Regions from separate parts of the Schaalia sp. HMT-172 genome, predicted to be linked through region 1. Evidence: riboswitches for the same ligand, from Rfam matches in the RefSeq annotation. Region 1 holds a riboswitch; the other holds the start of a gene.
What was found. Region 1 has a riboswitch for ZMP and ZTP ahead of glyA (serine hydroxymethyltransferase). Riboswitches for the same ligand answer to the same signal wherever they lie in the genome.
Positions count from the first base shown of each region.

Region 2: linked by a shared signal. The riboswitch ahead of purH (bifunctional phosphoribosylaminoimidazolecarboxamide formyltransferase/IMP cyclohydrolase) and the one ahead of glyA (serine hydroxymethyltransferase) in region 1 are both predicted to bind ZMP and ZTP.

Region 1 is NZ_CP130058.1:1,921,568-1,925,942, reverse strand. Features, by position in the region: gene QU663_RS08050 (sugar transferase) at 296-991, opposite strand; ZMP/ZTP riboswitch at 1,300-1,385, shown strand; gene glyA (serine hydroxymethyltransferase) at 1,424-2,713, shown strand; gene QU663_RS08040 (bifunctional methylenetetrahydrofolate dehydrogenase/methenyltetrahydrofolate cyclohydrolase) at 2,710-3,618, shown strand; gene QU663_RS08035 (exodeoxyribonuclease III) at 3,750-4,375, shown strand, end outside.
Region 2 is NZ_CP130058.1:597,375-601,749, reverse strand. Features, by position in the region: gene guaA (glutamine-hydrolyzing GMP synthase) at 1-541, opposite strand, end outside; gene QU663_RS02400 (biotin transporter BioY) at 694-1,278, opposite strand; gene purH (bifunctional phosphoribosylaminoimidazolecarboxamide formyltransferase/IMP cyclohydrolase) at 1,427-3,268, opposite strand; ZMP/ZTP riboswitch at 3,293-3,377, opposite strand; gene QU663_RS02390 (DUF6350 family protein) at 3,453-4,375, opposite strand, start outside.

The DNA of each region.
Region 1 (4,375 bases):
TCTGGCGGCCCGGAGGGCGGCGCCGCACGCCTGTGAGGCGAGCTGTAGGGTTGAGTGCCCCTCTGCGGCCGGTGGGTGGCGAAGAACGCCGCGGTGATCGCCGCCCACGCAGTGTCTCACAGCGCGGGGGACGGAAGGGTGCCGCGGTCGTCCATGCCGCCGTGAAGGGCGCGGATACGGCTCGCGACGGCACCCGAGGGAACGGGCATCAAGCGCAGGGCATCAAGCGCAGAGAAAGGGTGAGGCCCGAGCCGGATGGCTCGGGCCTCACCCAATCACACACACGCAGAAAGAATCAGTAGGCCCCCTCGTGACGCAGCAGAGCGGGAACCGTCTGCAGCATGATCCACGCATCGAGCGTGAGGGAACGGTGCTGGGCGTAGGACAGGTCCAGGTGGACCGTCTCATCCCAGGAGAGGTTCGAGCGGCCCGAAATCTGCCACAGGCCGGTGATGCCCGGACGCACGGCGAACTTGCCCATGACGCGAGGCTCGTACTGAGCGACCTCGCTGGGGAGCGGGGGGCGTGGGCCGACGAGAGACATGTCACCGCGAAGAACGTTGAAAAGCTGGGGAAGCTCGTCAATCGAGGTCTTGCGCAGGAAGGCGCCGATGCGGGTGATACGGGGGTCGTTAGTCATTTTGAACATGATCGAATTTCCCGCGCTGGAGTCGGCCTCGTTGGCCTCCACCAGGGAGGCCTTCATGGCCTCTGCGTCCACTCGCATGGTGCGGAACTTAAACATGGTAAAAGTCGTCCCGTTGAGGCCCACGCGCTCCTGCGTGAAGAAGGCGGGACCTCCGTCGTTCAGGCGCACCGCCAGGGCGACGATGATCCAGACCGGGGTCAGCAGAATAATGCCCAGAAGCGAGGCGAAAATGTCGCACATCCGCTTGATCGCGTTGTCGGCGGACGCGGCAAAATCCGACGCATGCTCGAGCGCGAGTGCCGTCGATGCGGCGCGTGCAGTTGGCTTCGTCAAAGTTGTCATCTGTGCGTCTTCCTTCTACTTCCTCAAACTCAAATACTGTAGGTCGGTTAGAGGGAGCTTTTCCCTCCAGATCGGGATATTTACCGAGTAAATAACCCTTGTGCGCCTCAGTCACCGTTAGGTGTTAACCCTAGTCTATCCATACGGTTAACTTATTTGCTAACCAAAGGGTTAAGTACAAGCGAAAATGGGCTGTGATTTCCTACACCGGAGCGGTCTCGCAGTGTGGCCAAAGATCTCTGATGACCAAGTGGTAGCTTCCTGACATGGTGGAAGAATGCGCAGCTAAACGCCACGAGATAGACTTGAAGACGTGTCGTGACTGGCGATTGAGGTGGGCAACCACCGGGGAGCGACGCATCGGCATCGATAGCCGCCCGCCTGGGCTACAAGTTGCTGTTATCACAATCGAATGATCAACAGGAGAACCCGATGGATTCCCTCAACGACATGACGCTGGCGCAACTGGACCCCGAGATCCAGGCAGTGCTGGACTCCGAACTGGAGCGTCAGCGCGGCACCCTCGAGATGATCGCCTCGGAGAACTTCGTTCCGCGCGCCGTTTTGCAGGCGCAGGGCTCGGTCCTCACGAACAAGTATGCGGAGGGCTACCCGGGTCGCCGCTACTACGGCGGCTGTGAGTTTGTGGACGTCGCCGAGTCGCTCGCGATCGAGCGCGCCAAGCAGGTTTTCGGTGGCGACTACGTCAATGTCCAGCCCCACGCGGGAGCTCAGGCCAACGCGGCCGCGCTGATGGCGATGGCGAACGTCGGTGACCCTATTCTGGGCCTGTCCCTGGCCCACGGTGGCCACCTCACCCACGGCATGCGCCTGAACTTCTCGGGTAAGAACTATCGTGCAGTCGCCTATGAGGTGGATCGTGAGACGATGCGCATCGAACCCGAAAAGGTGCGTGAGGCCGCCCTGGCGGAGCGCCCGCGCGTCATCATCGCCGGCTGGTCGGCCTACCCTCGTCACCTCGACTTCCAAGCCTTCCGCGATATCGCGGACGAGGTCGGCGCCGCCCTCTGGGTTGACATGGCGCACTTCGCCGGCCTCGTGGCCGCCGGCCTGCACCCGAACCCCGTTCCCTACGCCGACGTCGTCACGACGACGGTCCACAAGACCCTGGGCGGGCCTCGTTCCGGCATGATCCTCTCCTCGCGCGGCGAGCAGTGGGGCAAGAAGCTCAATTCTGCCGTGTTCCCCGGCCAGCAGGGCGGCCCCCTCATGCACGTGATCGCCGCGAAGGCCATTGCCATGAAGGTCGCTCAGACCGAGGAGTTCAAGGATCGCCAGCGCCGCACGCTCGAAGGTGCGCAGATCCTGGCCGAGCGCCTGGGCGCCGACGACGCCAAGAATGCCGGTATCAAGCTGGTCACCGGCGGCACCGACGTCCACCTGGTCCTGGTCGACTTGGTCGAGTCCGAGCTCAACGGCCAGCAGGCCGAGGATCTGCTGCACGAGGTCGGTATTACGGTCAACCGCAACGCGGTGCCCTTCGACCCGCGTCCGCCGGCCGTCACCTCGGGCCTGCGCATCGGCACGCCCGCCCTGGCCTCGCGCGGATTCGACGCGGAGGACTTCGCGGAGGTCGCGGATATCATCGGCACGACGCTGACGCAGGGTGCCTCCGGCGGCAACGTTGAGGTGGATGCGCTGCGCGCCCGCGTCAAGAAGCTCACGGACAAGCATCCCCTCTACGCGGGGCTCGAGCAGTGAGGGCTCCCTGGGAGGGCGGCGCACGCGTCCTGGACGGCACCGCGACCGCGGCCGCCATTAAGGCGGAGCTCAAGGAGCGCGTGGGTCGCCTGCGCGAGGCCGGGGTTGTCCCGGGCCTCGGGACGATCTTGGTAGGCGAGGACCCCGGCTCGGTCGCCTACGTCGCGGGCAAGCACCGCGACTGCGCCGAGATCGGCGCCGAGTCGATCCGCGTGGATCTGCCCGCCGACGCAACGCAGGAGCAGGTGGAGGCCGCGATCGATCAGCTTAACGCTGACCCCGCGTGCACGGGCTACATCGTGCAGCTGCCGTTGCCTCGCGGGATCGACACGAACGCCGTTCTGGAGCGTATCGATCCCGCGAAGGATGCGGATGGTCTGCATCCGATGAATCTCGGACGCCTCGTGCTGCGAGGCTCGGGTCCCATCGAGTCGCCGCTGCCGTGCACTCCGCGCGCGGTCATCGAGCTCGTGGAGCGCCACGGGATCGACCTGGCCGGAAAGAACGTATGCGTCGTCGGCCGTGGCGTGACCGTGGGTCGCTCGATCGGCTTGCTCCTCATGCGCAAGGAAGTCAATGCCACGGTCGACGTGTGCCACACGGGCACCGAAAACCTCGCAGAGCACGTGCGCCGGGCGGACGTGATCGTCGCAGCGGCGGGGTCCGCTGGGATCATCACCGCCGACATGGTCGCCCCCGGCGCTGTCGTCCTCGATGTGGGCGTGAGCCGCGTGAGAGACGCAGACGGCAAGGCTCGCCTGAAGGGCGACGTCGCCGACGGAGTGGACCAGGTCGCCGCGTGGATCAGCCCGAACCCCGGCGGCGTCGGCCCGATGACGCGGGCCCTGCTCGTCACGAACGTCGTCGAGGCCGCGGAACGCCAGGCGGGAATCGGCGCGAGCTGACCGGCGGTGCGTAGCCTCAAGAAACGGGGCTGTTGCCCGCGAACGTAGCGGAGGCGCGGTGAGGATACCCATTCCTCGCCGCGCCTCCTCGTTCATCTAGACTGAAGAAAACTCTTGTTAAGGAGAAAACGATGACTCTGACGGTGACCACCGTGAACCTGAACGGGATCCGCGCCGCCCACAAGCGCGGCTTCCTCGACTGGCTGGAGGGGAGCGGTACAGACGTGCTGCTCATGCAGGAGGTGCGTGCGCCGGAGGAGATTTCCCGCGAGATCATGGGCGAGGCCTGGGAGAGCGTGTGGGTTCCCTGCCGTATTAAGGGGCGCGCGGGCGTGGGTGTGGCCGCGCGGCGCGGGCGCGCGAGCCTGGAAGGTGGGCCTCGCGTGATCCTCGACGATGCGGAGACGGACGTGGATTCGGGCCGGTGGCTCGAGGCCGTGGTGCGCCCCGACGGTAGGAATGCCCTCGTGCGCGTCGTCTCGGCCTACTTCCACTCGGGCGAGAAGGATACGCCCAAGCAGGAGGCGAAGATGGCGCACCTGCCTCGCATTGGGGCCCGCATGGCCGAGCTGCTCGCCGAGGAGGCTGCCGGTGGCATGTCGTCGCTCGTGTGCGGCGACTTCAACGTCGTTCGCTCGCAGGCCGACATTAAGAACTGGAAGCCGAACCACAATAAGCGCGCGGGCGTCCTCGACGAGGAGATCGCTTTCCTCAACCAGTGGGTGGACGAGGGATGGCGCGACACCGTGCGCGACCT
Region 2 (4,375 bases), 1.2 Mb from region 1:
TCAGGGCATCCTGGCCGAACTGGGAGTGGCCCACCTCGGGGTGCCACTGCAGGCCGTAGAGGCGACGCTCGCGCGACTCGAAGGCCGCGACGGGAGTCTCGGAGGTGGAGGCAGTGACGGTGAAGCCCTCGGGCGCGCCCTGGACGGCATCGCCGTGGCTCATCCACACGATCTGCTCATCGGGGGTGCCGTCGAACAGGCAGGAACCCGCAGAAACCGTGGCCTCGGTGTGCCCGTACTCGCGGGTGCCCGTGCGACCCACCGTGCCACCCAGGGCGTGCGCCATGGTCTGGAAGCCGTAGCAGATGCCCAGGACGGGCACGCCGGCCTCAAAGATCGCGGGATCGACGGAGGGGGCACCCTCCTCGTAGACGGAGGACGGGCCGCCGGACAGGATGATGGCGGCGGGCTCCTTGGCGAGCATGTCCGCCACGCTCATGGTGTGGGGGACGATCTCGGAGTAGACGTTGGCCTCACGCACGCGGCGTGCGATCAGCTGGGCATACTGCGCGCCGAAGTCGACGACGAGGACGGGATGCATGTCAGTAGCGTTCACCCTCCCCATGCTACCCGCGCTCACCCCGCGCCGTCGCGCGCCATAGCGCATGTCACCGCGCTTTTGTCCGCGGATACGGGGCGGCCCCGCCCCCGGGAGGGGACGAGGCCGACTCGCGTTGCGCTGGAGCGCGCGGCTCAGCGGAGGATGGAGCGCAGCACGGGGAAAAGCCCGGCGGCGACGGCGGCCTTGACCAGGTCGCCGACAATGAAGGGCACGAAACCCTTCATGATGCCCTGCTCGATGGTCATGTGCGCGAAGGGAATCATCCACGCCAGGCCCAGGACGTACACGGAGAAGATGGATGCGAGGGCGGTCGGTGCCATGGTGAGCACGCGGCGGTCGGCGCCGCGCTGGGCGGCCAGGCCGGCGATCGCGGCGACCAGGAAATAGCCGAGGATGTAGCCGAACGAGGCGAAGGCCCAGCCGACGTTCGTGCCGGTGAAGACCGGTGCGCCCGCGATGCCGAGGAGAGCGTAGGCGGCGACGGAGACGAGGCCTCGGCGCGCGCCGAGGGTCGTGCCGACCGAGAGGGCACCGAGCGTGCCGAGCGAGACCGGCACGGGCGTGAAGGGCAGCGGGATCGAGATGCGGGCCAGCACGATCATGGCGATTGTTCCGGCTGCCACCAGGGCGAATTCGCGGGCGATAGTGCCACCGAGGCGGTCGGCGAGGACGCGGTTTTCGCGCGCGGCGGCGGGGGCGACGGTCAGCGTGGACATGCGGTGCCTTTCGACGGGGCCAACGGCCTTTTATTCAATAATTGAATTAGACACCGGTATCACTGCCCCTGTCAAGCACACCCGAGCACATCACAGGGGGCGAGCGCCGCACCGGCGCCCGCCCCCTGGGGCCCATGAGCGGGACAGATCAGTGCGCGAAGTGACGCGTTCCCGTCAGGTACATCGTGATGCCCGCAGCGTTCGCCGCATCAATCGACTCCTGGTCACGCACGGAACCACCCGGCTGGACGACCGCCTTCACACCCGCGTCGATGAGCACCTGCAGGCCGTCCGCGAAGGGGAAGAACGCATCCGACGCGGCAACCGCGCCGACGGAACGCTGCTCAGGAGCCTCTCCCACCACCTCGGACGCGCGAGCGCCACCCGCGCTGTCCACGGTGGAGGCCGCCGCGTCACCCGTCGAACGCGAGCCCAGCGTGTTCGCACGCTCAACCGCCAGCTTGCACGAGTCCACGCGGTTCACCTGGCCCATGCCCACGCCCACCGAGGCGCCATCCTTGACCAGCAGAATCGCGTTCGAACGCACCGCACGCACCGTGCGCCACGCAAACTCCAGGTCCGCCAGCGTCGCCTCGTCGGCGGGAGCACCAGCCGCAAGCGTCCAGTTCTCCGGCGAGTCTCCGGGCGCGTCGATATCGTCGCGCTCCTGGACCAGCAGGCCGCCGCTGATCTGCTTGAACTCGTACGAGCCGCGAACCGGGGGCTCGACCTGCAGGACACGCAGGTTCTTCTTCGCGCTCAGCACCTCGAGCGCGCCCTCCTCGTAATCGGGGGCAAGCACGACCTCGGTGAAGATCGGGACAATCTGGCGGGCCAGCTCCACGCTCACCGGGCGATTCACAGCGATGACGCCGCCGAAGGCCGACACGGGGTCGCAGGCGTGCGCCAGGCGGTGGGCCTCGGCCACATCGTCCGCCACGGCGATACCGCAGGGATTCGCGTGCTTGATGATCGCGACGCAGGGACGCTCATGATCGTAGGCGGCGCGCAGGGCCGCATCGCCGTCCGTGTAGTTGTTGTAACTCATGGCCTTACCGTGCAGCTGGCGCGCGTTCGCGATGCCCGGGGCCAGGGCCTCGTCGTCGGCCCCCTCGTCCTCGAAGGACTCGTCGATCTCTCGGTACACGGCCGCGCCCTGATGCGGATTCTCGCCGTAGCGCAGCGACTCCACGCGCTCGAACGCGTCGGCCACGAACACGGGCATGCCCGAGGCCTGCCCCTCCTCCTCGGTAGCCTCCACCACGTAGTCTTCCTCGGCCTGGTATCCCAGCGACTCCAGGAACGCCGCGTCCGAGGCATCCAGGTGAGACTCGGCGGCCTCGTCGAGGGTCTCGCGCACGTCCTCGAGATCCAGCTCGTCGGCGAACCATCCGGCGATCGCCAAGTCGTAGGTCGCCGTGTGCGCGAAAGCCTCGGCGGCCAGCGCGCGGCGCTGCTCAAGGGTGAAGCCCTCCCCCGCCACGGCCTCGGCCACATCCGCGTAACGCTCCGGGGACGTCACGACCGCGACCGACGGGTGATTCTTCGCGGCGGCTCGCACCATGGACGGGCCACCGATGTCGATCTGCTCGACGCACTCGTCGAAAGAAGCGCCCGACGCGACCGTGTCCTGGAAGGGGTACAGGTTGCACACGACCAGGTCAAACGCCTGGATCCCCAGCTGCGCAATCTGCTCGCGATGCGCGGCCTTACGCTGATCGGCCAGGATGCCGGAATGAATGAAGGGATGCAGGGTCTTCACGCGCCCCTCGAGCACCTCGGGGAAACCCGTCACGTCGTCGACCGGGGTGACGGCCACGCCGGCGGCCGCGATGCGGGCAGCCGTCGAGCCCGTGGACACAATCTCCACGCCGGCCTCGCCCAGCGCGCGCGCCAGGTCCTCCAAGCCCGTCTTGTCATACACAGAAATCAGGGCCCGCTTAATCGGGCGCACGTCAATGGGTTCCAGGTTGTCCAGCGAAACGGACATAGTTCCTCCAGGTTGAGAGCCAAACCCAGGCGCCCAGGCGGGCGACGCCTCGCGGGACATGCAGCCGCTCCCCGGTGGTCATCCACCCTCGCCAGTCGCGGCACCTCCAGTCTAGTTCAGGCCACAGCCCGCGTCAGCCACCCGCGGGCGTCGACCGCGTCACGATCACCCAGCGCGCCACCACTCACGCGCCGCCCTGGTCCCGGCCGCTCACCGGCTCCTCGCCCTCCTCGGCGACAACGCCCGCACCCTCGTCCGCGCCCTCCTGCGCGGGCTCGGCACCCTGCTCCTCCGGCTCCGCCCCGGCCTCGGCGCCCGCAGTTGTGTCCCCCGTCGCCGCGGGCGCGGAAGCCTCAGCCCAGGCCTCGTCCGCGCCGGACGCACAGTCGCCCTCCTCCCGATCGATCAACGAGGCCGTGGCAGCCTCACGGGACAAACGCTCAGCATGGCGACGACGCAGCGCCTCCCCCTCCGAACGCACACGCCCCGCGCCCCGACCAACCAACGCAAGCGTCGTCGGATGAGTCGCCAGCGTGATGATCAGCGCCGGCAGCGCGATCTCGAGCACGAGGGCGAGCGTCGCCCACCCCACGCGCGGACCCATCGACACCAGGCGCACCGAGCCCAAGCTCATCGTCGAACTCCACATCCACAGCGCAACCACCGACGCGAACACACACGAGGCCAACACCCCCTGCGCGCTCTGATGCAACACGTGCGAACGGCGGAAAAGACGCGACGACACCACGCCGAGCCCCACACCCAGCGCAATCGGAACCAGCACCACCCAATGACCCGGCGCCGTCTGCGGAACCATACCCAACAGCGGAATCGGCGGAATCGGACCCGGATCCACCACCGTCGGCGAATGCAGCGAATCCGTCGCCGTCATGAAACCAACACCCGACCACCAGGCCGCCGCCCACGCCATAACCGTCGGCGCGAACGCCACCTGCACGCCCACAATGAACGCCGTGTCCACACCCGAGGACGCACCGAGCAACTCCTGGATGCCACTCGCCCGACCCCACCCGGCCACAAGCGCAACCACAGCCGCCACCGACGACGCCGCGACGGTCGCCACCACAAGCAGGCCACCCATCTTGA